DNA from 2 places in the Reinekea sp. genome. Region 2 is predicted to be linked to the other one. Evidence: riboswitches for the same ligand, from Rfam matches in the RefSeq annotation. Region 2 holds a riboswitch; the other holds the start of a gene.

Region 1 (5,390 bases), on a different contig from region 2:
TGCTCGCAATGGCGCCGCAACAGGTTCATGAGTTGCGCTTCATGGCCGATATCCAGGCTGGCGGTGGGCTCATCCAACAACATCAGCGGGGCCTGTTGCATCAGGATACGAGCAAACTGGACCAGCTGATTCTCACCCCCAGACAGCTCGGTGAGCTTTCGGTCGAGCAGATGGGTCAATTCAAGTTGCTCGGCCAGTTCGGCCACGTCGTTGCGTAGCACCTGGGCTGACGGGATCTGACTCGCCTGCCGACTGTGGGCGCCGAGGGCGATGACATCGCGCACTAGAAAGGGTAACGACGGGGCCGAATGTTGTGCCATATAACTGATGCGTCGGGCGCGTTCGGGATGGCTCAACGACGCCAAGGGCGTATCCGATAGACTAATGTGCCCTTCGGTCGGTTGGTGATAATCGACCAAGAGCTTCAATAGGGTACTTTTACCCGCGCCATTGGGGCCGATTACACCGACCAGTTCGCCCGGTTCCAGGGCAAAGCTGAGGTCGCGCAATAGGGCCCGATCTTGGCGATAAAAGCCGAGCTTTTGGACCGATAAGAGCGGCGCGTTCATGCCAGTTTCCCCTGTCGCTGTAACCGAACTATTAGGAAAATAAAGTAACTGCCACCGAGCACGGCGGTGATAATGCCGACCTTGATCTCATGGGGCGCTATTAGGGTGCGACCGATCAGATCGGCGGCCAGTACCAGCCAGGCGCCGATAAAGGCAGATAGGGGCAATAGTAAGCGGTGATTGGGGCCAAACAGTAGCCGCACCAGATGCGGCACCATCAGGCCGATAAAGCCAATGGGTCCGGCAATTGCGATGGCTAGGGCGGTCACCACGGAACAGAGAATCAGGGTGCGGCGGCGCGTCTGTTCGACATCGAGCCCCATGCCGTGGGCATTTTCTTCCCCCAAGGAAATCAAATCCAAAGCCTTGGCCAGGCGGATCAGCAGGCTGCCAAAGAGTATTAAAAAGGGTGCCGGCCAGAGTACATGCGGCCACATCCGGCCTTCCAGTCCGCCCATGGTCCAAAAAATAAACTGGCTGATCTCATATTGTTCGGCGAGCAACAGGGCCGCAGAGGTGGCGCCGGTGAGCAGGCTGGATAAGGCCAGTCCAGCCAAGATGATAAACAGCAATTGCTGGCCCGCCTCCGAGCGCAACGCTAGGGCGTAGATCAGGGCCGCACTGATTAAGGCGCCGACGATGGCGTAGGCCGGTAAAACCAATGGATGGAGCAGCGCGGTGCCGGTGGTAATGGCCAAGACGGCGCCCAGGCTGCTGCCGGCACTGATGCCCAATATATCGGGGCTGGCCAGCGGATTTCGAAATAAGCCCTGCATCGCCGCGCCGGCTATAGCCAGGCTGCTGCCCGCCAATAGCCCAGCCAAAGCTCGTGGTAGGCGAATGTGCAGCAGGATGGCGCTGGTGCGCGGAAACAGCTCGCGCGCACTATCGAGGTCGCCCAACAAGGCATACTTGATCACGGACAGCAGCTCACCGATCGGCAACGCCACGGCGCCCAGTGCCAGATAGGCCAGCAAGAGGAGGGGGCCACTGGCTAGTAATGCAGCGATCAAGGTGGGTCGAAACATGCCTAACATTGCCGGCCGCCTATGGTAGATCGTGGCTGAGTTGGTCGCTGACATAGCGAATTGTGCGAACTATATGGTGACTGTAGGTGCCGCGCAGTGCGCCTGGAATTTCATAGACCCGTCGATTTTTAACCGCCTGCACATCTGCCAGGGCCGGGTCGTTAATAACTTGTTGGTAAAAGGTATTGCTGGCCGGATCTGCGCCATAGAGGCCGCCGGGCAAGAAGAGGACGTCGGGGTCGATCTTGATGATCAATTCTTTCGACATGGCGACCTGACCAAAGTCACCCTGCTCATAAGGGGCTGTGCCGTTGATCAGGCCCACGCCATCTAGAATGGCCTGCCAAGTAGTGTCTGCACCACTAGCGGTACCCCAACTGTTATAGTCCAGAGCAACCCATTGTTGCCGTTCGATGGCCGCCTTTTGTTCGGCCAGTGAGGCTAGGTCGCCTTGCATGTTAGCAATCAAGTCAGCTGCCTGCGTGCTGCGATTGAGCAGCTCGCCCAGCTTGGTAATTTCAGCTTCGATCGCCGCCAAAGTAAAGGGGGTATTAACCAGATAAACCTGGATGCCGGCTTGGCGCAGCTGAGTGACCTTGTTGATCTCGCTCCAGTTGGCGGCAAAGACCAGGTCGGGAAAGTTGTTGAGGATCGGCTCAACGTAAAAATCGAGCTGGGCCACGCCCTTGGGCAGGCGATCGGCAATATTGGAGTAATTTGGATCACTGGCTAGACTGGTGATGCTGGTCAGGCGGTTGCTCGGCAGAATGGCGGTTAGGACCTCATCGGTAAAGAGAGTTTTGGAGGATATATTTTGCGGTTCACGCTCCAGCCTTATCGTCTTATTCATGCCATCGATACGGCTAATGGGGTAGGCCGTCTCGGCGCTAATTGGCCCGGCGAAGAAAAAAATTGCAAAAACTGCAACTATAGTCAAATTTAAAGGCATCTGAATCTCCTGTATGGCGCGTACAGTAATAAAATAGGGTTTGTTTCGTTCACGTCTTCTGGCTGATGACCCAAGAACTGTCAATTACAGTGGCGCGACCGCTGCGGTTTTACACCGCATTCCGTATGAACGAACGCGGATTTGACAGCGAAAGATCGGGCAAGTCAACCGGAAATCCGCCCAGTTAGGGAAACTCTCGCCTACTGGGGTGTGCCTAATGTCCCTATAAGGCCTATGGATAAGAATGAAAGGCTCTGTGATATTATGACACTCATATTACGACAATAGGATCTGGCGCCAGGTCGGTATCCTCATCAGTAAAGGACAACCCATGGCAATATCAGTAGAAGCGCACGCGGTCCATAAAAGGCTCCTCGAATTGGGTTTGGAAACGCCCGTGGTGGAGCAGAAATTAACCCCCGCGGCTCAGATTGAAAAGATAGAAGGCTTGATGCATCAGGTGATGGGTGCTTTGGCGTTGGACCTAACCGACGACAGCATGGCGGAAACGCCGCATCGAATTGCCAAAATGTATGTAAATGAAATATTTTCAGGGCTGGACTACAACAAGTTCCCAAAAATAACTCTTATTGAAAATAAGATGTCTGCGACTGAAATGATTCGGATCCGCGATATTGAGCTGACCAGTACCTGCGAACACCACTTTGTGACCATTGATGGCTTTGCAGACGTGGCATACATCCCGGGTCAGCGGATTATCGGATTGTCGAAAATAAATCGCATAGTGCGTTTCTTTGCGCAGCGACCTCAGGTACAAGAACGGTTGAATCAGCAGGTATTGGTGGCGTTGCAAACGCTACTGGATACTGAAGATGTGGCCGTGAAGATCAATGCCACCCACTACTGTGTTAAGGCGCGTGGCGTGATGGATAGCCATTCCAGCACTGAAACGCTATCGCTGGGGGGGCAGTTTTTGACCGATCGTGACCTGCGTCGGGATTTTGTCCGCTAACATGTTCCGCTCTGACGTCAGGCCCGTTCGGGCCTGATCATATAGCCTCTTGTTATTTCTTGCCGGTCATCGTAATGGACACCGAATCAGCAAAGCGCAAGGCGTGCGGTTTATCAACCGACACGCTGGCATAACTGACATCGGGGTGTTCATGGGCAATTGCCAGCAGGTCAGCCGCTAAACGCTCCAGTAGTTTAAATTGACCCTCTTCCACCAAAGCGATCATCTTTTTAGTGATCACCTTATAGTTGACGGCATTATTTTCACTGTCAGTGGCGCACGCCAAATCGGCTGGATAGTGAATTTCGGCATTGATAATCACATCCTGCTGTTTTTGCAGCTCTTCCGGATTAAAACCAATATAGGTGCGTAAGCGCAGATTCTTGATGTTAATGATGGCTGTTGTCATGTCTGTCCCGTTGGTTAGGTTGCTGTTTGCGGCGGATAATGAATTAGTTGCGGCTGATCGAACGGCCACCGTCAACCTTGATGGCAGTGCCGGTGATAAAGCTGTTGGCCAATAAATATTGTACGGTTTGGAAGATCGGTTCAAAGCCAGCCTCATGGGGTAACAGACTATCTTTGAGCACCTGTATTTTACTCTCAGCACTATGATCTGGTAAGAATTTTAGCGCGCCCGGTTGAATCGAATTGACGCGTACCTGCGGGGCCAGCAGCTTGGCAAAAGATTTCGATAGATTCTCCAAGCCAGCCTTGGTAGCGCAATAGAGGGCATAGTCTGAATTGGGGTTCTCGGCATAGATATCAGTCATATGAATGATATTACCGTTGTCTGAACGCGCCAAGGCGGCGGCCAATTCGGTGTTGAGCAACGCGGGCAATTGCATGTGGATATGAAACAATTGGCCGAACGCTTCACTCGAACCGGTGTCGACACCGCCGACAAAGAGTGAGGCATTGTGTATCAATAGATCCAGGGGTTGGGCGGCAATTTGTTGGCAAAAGGTCTTGATCTGATCCAGTTGATAATAGTCCAACGTGACGATATTAAGGCGCTCGCCACGCAAGCGGTCCAGTTCGGCGCTGCTGCTGCGAGTCAACACCGTGACCTGCCAGCCATCGGCCAACAGGTGTTCGGTCAGATATAAGCCGAGCCGGCGGCTGCCGCCGGTAATCAGTGCATGTGGCATAGAATCCTCAAAGCTGAAGTGATTGAAAACATAATCGGTTGAATGTACGAATAAGGCAATAGATTGGATGGCCAAAGAGTAGACCCGTGCGACTAAGCAAAAGGTGCTATGGCGTGCCGCCTTGAGGGCTGGTAACGTGTCGTCCCGATTTAGACGACCTAGTTTATGGAAATTACCGTAATAACCGTGAGCCTGCTGTTAGGCACTGGCCTGATCGCTGGCATTATCAATACCTTGGCCGGTGGCGGATCCAACCTGACCCTACCCGCCCTAATGATCATGGGCCTGCCAGCAGATATGGCCAATGCGACCAACAGGGTCGGGGTTATCATGCACACCATGGTCACCCTGCGCAGCTTTTCCCGGCACGGTAAGTTGCCGATGCAGGGCGCCAAGGGGCTGTTTGTGCCGGTATTAGTGGGCGGGGTGATCGGCTCAATACTTGCCTCTTACCTACCGGCCACCCTGCTCAAGCCCATTTTGTTGACCACTATGATCAGTATGTCGTTGGTGATGCTGTTTCGTCCCGGCATGGTCTTTCCCTCAGCTCATGAACAACCCCAGGCTCTGGTGCGCTGGAGCAAGTCCTGGTGGCTGCTGCTGCTGTCGGGTGTCTACGGTGGTTTTGTCCAGGCCGGGGTCGGCTTTGTCCTGATCGCTGTGATCGCCGGTGGGCTGCGCTACGATCTGGTGCGCACCAATGCGCTCAAGATCCTCTGT
Region 2 (5,390 bases):
ACATCGCTAGTGGCATAGTCCGGCGAGGCTGCCGCCACCGCTAGGTTAACCGAACCCAAGGGGCTGTTATTCGGCTCCGGCAAACAGGCCACAAGGAGCATGGCGCTAGCAATTATTAACAGTTTTTTCATATATTTTCTCCAAAGAAATAAACAAGGCTAAGATAGATTTTGCGCCCAGGCAGCGGGCTATTGCTGTAATCCACCTGGTAGCGATTGAGTAGGTTTTCGACGGCGAGCGTGCCCTGCCAATTATTTTTTCGGCCACTGAGCGCGCTGTTAAATTGGTGTTTGGCGGTCGCCATGGTCGAGTTGGCGCGATCAAAATAGAGGCCGGCCTGATAGATATAACTGCTCTGCCAAGTCAGGCCGGGCAAGGGTGTCCCGCTCAGCTGATGGCGCACACTGAGTGGATAAAAGCCGGGCACCTGCTTTTGGTCATAGACCTTTAACAACGAGCTTGCCCAGCCACGTTGCCAGCTGCCACTGGAGCTCAGTTGCAACGCGCCGAGAGGGGCTTCGACCTGCCACTCCAGGCCATAAAAAATCGATTCATCGATATTAATATAACGACCGACACCCTGGGAGTTGAACACCGGCGCGATGGTATTGTCCGACTGCCGGGCAAAGGCGGTGGCATTGAACTGATAGGCCGCACCCTGCCATTGATAATTGATATCCCCGCTCAGGGCGCTCTCGGCAGCCAGGTCAGCATTGCCCTTAAAGCTGCCCAGATTCCCGAAGCGTTCAATGAGGTTCGGCAAGCGCTCGGAACTTTGCAGATTCACTTGCACGCGGTGCTCACCGCGTTGATAGCCAATTCCGGCCTGGCCACTGAAGCGGCTACCAGCCGCCTCTGTGTCATCCGAGCTATCACTGAAGGTGGCGTAGCGTAAGCTGCCGGTTAAGGTTGTAAAGGCAGCCACAAACCAGTCGGCGCCGAGACTGTGCGCCCCGCTCAGCCGTTCGGCGTCGACCTGGGTAACGCTCTGCTGTTCAATCACAAATTGCGCCTGATCCAATTGATTGTTCAACGTAAGCAGTCCCCAAGACAGCGGCAGCACAAAGGTCTGCGCCAGCTGTCGACTCAACAGTCGATCGCGACTGTCGCTGACAAAGCTGCCCAGGCCATTGGCCGGATCGCTAAAATGGCCCAGATCTTCACTGATATTGAAGCGCAGCGAACTGTCCTGGTGCCATAACCAGTCGGACAGGTTAATACCCAGTTGCAGCGCCTGTTTGCCTTGCTGGTAGTAGCTGTCGGCGCTGGTTAGATTGGCCCAGTGGGGCAGATTTTTCTGTTGATCGTGCGCACTGAGATTGACAAAGTAACTGCTCTTGGCTTGATTGATAGTGCCGGTTAGGCCACCGGACCAGGATTCAAATTGCGCATTGTTGCGCGTCTGCCATTCATCATCGCCGCTGTATTGCGCGGTGCCGCCATCGTTCGAGTAGGTAAAATCGTTATCGACTGCCAAGCCTTCAACAAAGCCGGTAACCGCCAGATTCGCCACCAGTAGATCACTGGTCACCAGGCCGCGCCGATGGCCAAAGCTACCGGTCTCGAGCAATATCTTAGTTCGATTTTGGCGTGCCGTGCGGCGCACTATATTGATGGCACCGCCCGGGCTGCCCTGGGCAAATTGAGTGGGGGTACTGCCGGAATAAACTTCGATGCGTTCGACATCGGCGAGCGACATCTGTTGCAAGAAACCGCCCTCACCGCCAACGTTCGACTGCAACACCCCGTCGAGGTAAATCTGGGTCTGGGCGCTGGGTGCGCCGCGCACGCTGACGCTGGCATAGCTACCAGTGGCCCCGGTTTGTTGCAACTGCACAGAGGGGGCTCGCTCGATAACATCGGCGACGCTTAGAGCGCTAGCCGCAAATTGGCTGGCATCGATTACGGTGACTTGGGCGGTACTGAATTCCGGCTGGGTGCTGAAAGCGGGGGTAATGGCAGAATATAGGGTCGGCAAAATATTAGCCGTCGGCTGGGCCGCATCAGTTTGCGCGCCAACCGATGCATCAACTAAGTCTTCTGCAGACGGAGTTGTTACAAAAAGGCAAAAAATTACAGACCACAGCGAAACGCTGCACGATTGTCTAAACGACATGCACCCACCCGTACGGAAAAATGACATCAGGCCGGTATCCGGACTTGAGAGGCTCAGCTAGGCTGTTGAATCAATCCCTTCCCGCTTGCGCAGTGGCATATATTGATTCAATGGTTTACCCTCTCTCACCGTTGCGGGGGCAGTACTGGTTTCACACCAGTTTCCCGTTTAAACGTTGTAGGTCACCTGAATTTGGAAGCGAGTATAGAGTGTCCGACGAAGCCGTCAACCCCTTATTTACAATGTCTGCACGCGATACGATCTGGCGACTGGTATTTTTTACCGGTTCCATTTTGGTGCACCTGGCTATATTCGCATTGGTCAAAATACCGCAGACTTCGGCGCCAATGGCGACGAAAAATAGTTTAACAGTGCAGCTCCAAAGCAGCATAAATACTATTACGCCCGTGCCGCAGGGCAGCGCCCAAACCCAGACAAAAAAAGCTCTTAGCAGCACATTGCCGACCAAGACGGCGACACCAAAAAAAATACTAAAACCCGACGCGCTGGGCAAAAAAATCGAACCTAAAGCGACTTTGATTATTGCCCAAACGGATCCAATAGAGACGTCCGTCTTCGTCGCAAAAAAAACCTCAGCTCCAATCGTCCAAGACCAGCTCTCCAAACCAATTGACGTACTCGATTTGGAAAAATTTGCGCGCGCAAAAAATATTTTAGCGACCGCCGAACTCGCCTCCATGGAAGACCTAAAGCCGACATCGACTGGGCCGGAGCAAGCGGCAATGCCAGCTGCGATTGCGTCGGCAATGGCCGAACTGCCAAAGGCTAATCCCCTCGACCAGATCGTATCCGAGCCCAGCAATGAGTTTCAATCCACCGCTCAAGTAGAACCCGATCGCGTCGATCGACGAGACGTGCAAAACTTTGCCGCCGCCCGCTTCGCCGGTCGCCCGCCGGTGCCGATCAAGCCGGCCAGTGCCATTCGCAAACGGCTGCGCGGCGAACTCGTTCTGCGCGGTTTTGTCGGCGCGTCGGGCCAACTGGAACAGCCCTTTGTGCAGCGGTCATCAGGGCATCTAGAATTGGATCAGGCGGCCCTGGAGCAAGCCTTGGCATGGTCGTTTCAACCGGCGCTGGAAGATGGTGTCGCCACCGGCCAATGGGTCGAGTGGACGGTAGCCTTTCGTTAAATGCCCCTCGGTCATTGCGACAGATCCTAACAGTTCGACGCCCCCTACCCTTGCACTTCACCAGGACCATCGGCACTATCGGCTAACATCGTAAACTGTTGTTGAGAGCCCATTGTGAGTTACCAATCTATTGCACTGCCGTCCGCTGCGGTCGGCAACCAGAGCCATCTTGGGGTGCATCGTTTCGGCCCGAGCGGCGCCAAAAAAGTGTACATCCAAGCCGGCCTACACGCCGATGAACATCCGGGCCTGTTGGTTGCTCAGTACCTGATCGGCCAGTTCGCCCAATTAGAACAACAGCAATTGCTGCTGGCCGAAATTGTCCTCGTCCCATTCGCCAATCCCATTGGCTTACGGCAGCGCACGTTCGGGCACCTCACCGGTCGCTGCGATTGGCATACCGGGCAAAACTTCAACCGTGGCATGGCCCTCGATTCGGCCGCACTGATTGAGAGCCTAAGGCCCGAGCTGGGCGAAGATGGCGAGCACAACAGCCGACTGCTGCGGGCAGCCATGCTGCACCAGGTCGCCCAACGCAGTGGCCAGATGGAAATTGCCACGCTGCACAAGACGCTATTGAGCCTGTCGATAGACGCCGATCTGGTATTGGATCTGCATTGCGATGAGGTCGCGCTACCCCATCTGTTTTATGGCCAGCATCAGCCTGAGATGGGTGCACAACTGGCGCATTGCCTAGGCTATGATATTTGCCTCGGCGAAGATGTACGCGGCACCGTGGCCTTTGATGGTACCCATACCCAACCCTGGGTCGTGCTCCAGGCCGAGTTTCCCGATCATCCCTTTGCCAACCCCTGCTTTGCGGCTACCATCGAACTGCGCGGTCGCAATGACGTGTCGGCGGCATTGGCCCAGCAGGACAGCCAGGGCATCGTGCATTTTCTCGCCGAACAAGGCCTGATCACGACCAGTGAGTATCAGCCACCGGCCTGCACACCTCAGCAGCATGGGGTTGACCAGGTCAGCCTAATACTGGCCAGCCATGCGGGCCTGGTGACCTATAGCCGTGCACTGGGTGAGTGGCTCGCCGCTGGCGATCTGATCGCCGAAATCGTTATACTGGACGGACCCGAACCACAGACTGTGGCGGTGCGCAGCCCCAGTGCTGGGCGGCTGTTTAGCCAGACCAATCACTTTGTGACCGCGCCCGGCCAGGTGATCGCCATGGTCGCGACGCACGAATCCCAAAACAGTCCCGGCACCCAGCTGGCCTTTTGAGGCCAACAGTGCCAAGCGACCAACGACCAGCCTAGGGTAGAGATGAACAACTTTGGTAAGGAAATTAAACGGGTTTATGATGCCATTGGCCCAGTTCTGGTGTATGACGACGGCAATAAGCGTCATCTCTCCTTTGGCGATGATGACGAACAGGGCTGCATTCTCAAGCACCAGCCGACACAGATCCAATACACCTACGTTCGCGCTATGTTGCTCAGCCTGTTGTTCAATGCCGCTCCAAACCGCGCGCTATTATTGGGCCTGGGTAGCGGCGCCTTGGCCAATCTGCTCTACCATCAGTTGCCCAAGGCCCATATCGATGTCGTGGAGCTGCGCAAGGTTGTGGTGGATCTGGCCTACAGTCATTTTCAATTGGCGCGTCATCCTCGCCTATCGGTTGGGATCGGCGATGCCGCCGCCAAACTCGCGCAGCCTGTTGACCAACCCTATGACCTGATCATGAGCGATATTTATCACGCAACTGGCATGGACGCGCATCAGTCTCAAGCAGCCTACTTGGAGCGCTGTTACCGACTCCTGGCGCCACAGGGCTGGCTGGTAGTGAACTTTTGGCAAGAACATAAGCAGGTTGAATTACTAGCCCAGTTACATGCGCTCTTTGCTCAAGTGTGGGTCAATAATATCGATGGCGGTAACTGGATCGTGATGGCGACCAATAGCCCCGAACTGCCGTCCGACGTACAATTAAAAGACAACCTCAATGACTGGAACAAACGGCTCGGTTTTTCCCTGACCCAAGTCGCCATTAGCCTGTGTTTGCATCGTTAAAATCGGGCGCTAATCAGGCTCGCCAATCGAGTCGTTCGGCAACCCACACCTGCCTAAGCTAACTTTTAAACCGGAGCCCGCCATGACCGATACCAGTT

Evidence for each region. A riboswitch is a leader RNA that binds a small molecule or an ion and turns the genes downstream of it on or off. The one in region 2 is predicted to bind cobalamin.
Region 1: it holds a riboswitch for cobalamin, as region 2 does, so the genes downstream of both, AC4FIC_RS13560 (ABC transporter substrate-binding protein) here and AC4FIC_RS06365 (TonB-dependent receptor) in region 2, are expected to answer to the same signal.

The regions. Positions count from the first base shown of each region.
Region 1 is NZ_CEYAVF010000039.1:4,539-9,928, reverse strand. Features, by position in the region: gene AC4FIC_RS13570 (ABC transporter ATP-binding protein) at 1-569, opposite strand, end outside; gene AC4FIC_RS13565 (FecCD family ABC transporter permease) at 566-1,606, opposite strand; gene AC4FIC_RS13560 (ABC transporter substrate-binding protein) at 1,617-2,546, opposite strand; cobalamin riboswitch at 2,578-2,711, opposite strand; gene folE (GTP cyclohydrolase I FolE) at 2,878-3,519, shown strand; gene folX (dihydroneopterin triphosphate 2'-epimerase) at 3,572-3,928, opposite strand; gene AC4FIC_RS13545 (SDR family NAD(P)-dependent oxidoreductase) at 3,972-4,670, opposite strand; gene AC4FIC_RS13540 (sulfite exporter TauE/SafE family protein) at 4,836-5,390, shown strand, end outside.
Region 2 is NZ_CEYAVF010000011.1:39,884-45,273, forward strand. Features, by position in the region: gene AC4FIC_RS06360 (hypothetical protein) at 1-131, opposite strand, end outside; gene AC4FIC_RS06365 (TonB-dependent receptor) at 128-1,978, opposite strand; cobalamin riboswitch at 2,129-2,321, opposite strand; gene AC4FIC_RS06370 (energy transducer TonB) at 2,860-3,267, shown strand; gene AC4FIC_RS06375 (succinylglutamate desuccinylase/aspartoacylase family protein) at 3,382-4,503, shown strand; gene AC4FIC_RS06380 (spermidine synthase) at 4,546-5,292, shown strand; gene AC4FIC_RS06385 (DUF2489 domain-containing protein) at 5,375-5,390, shown strand, end outside.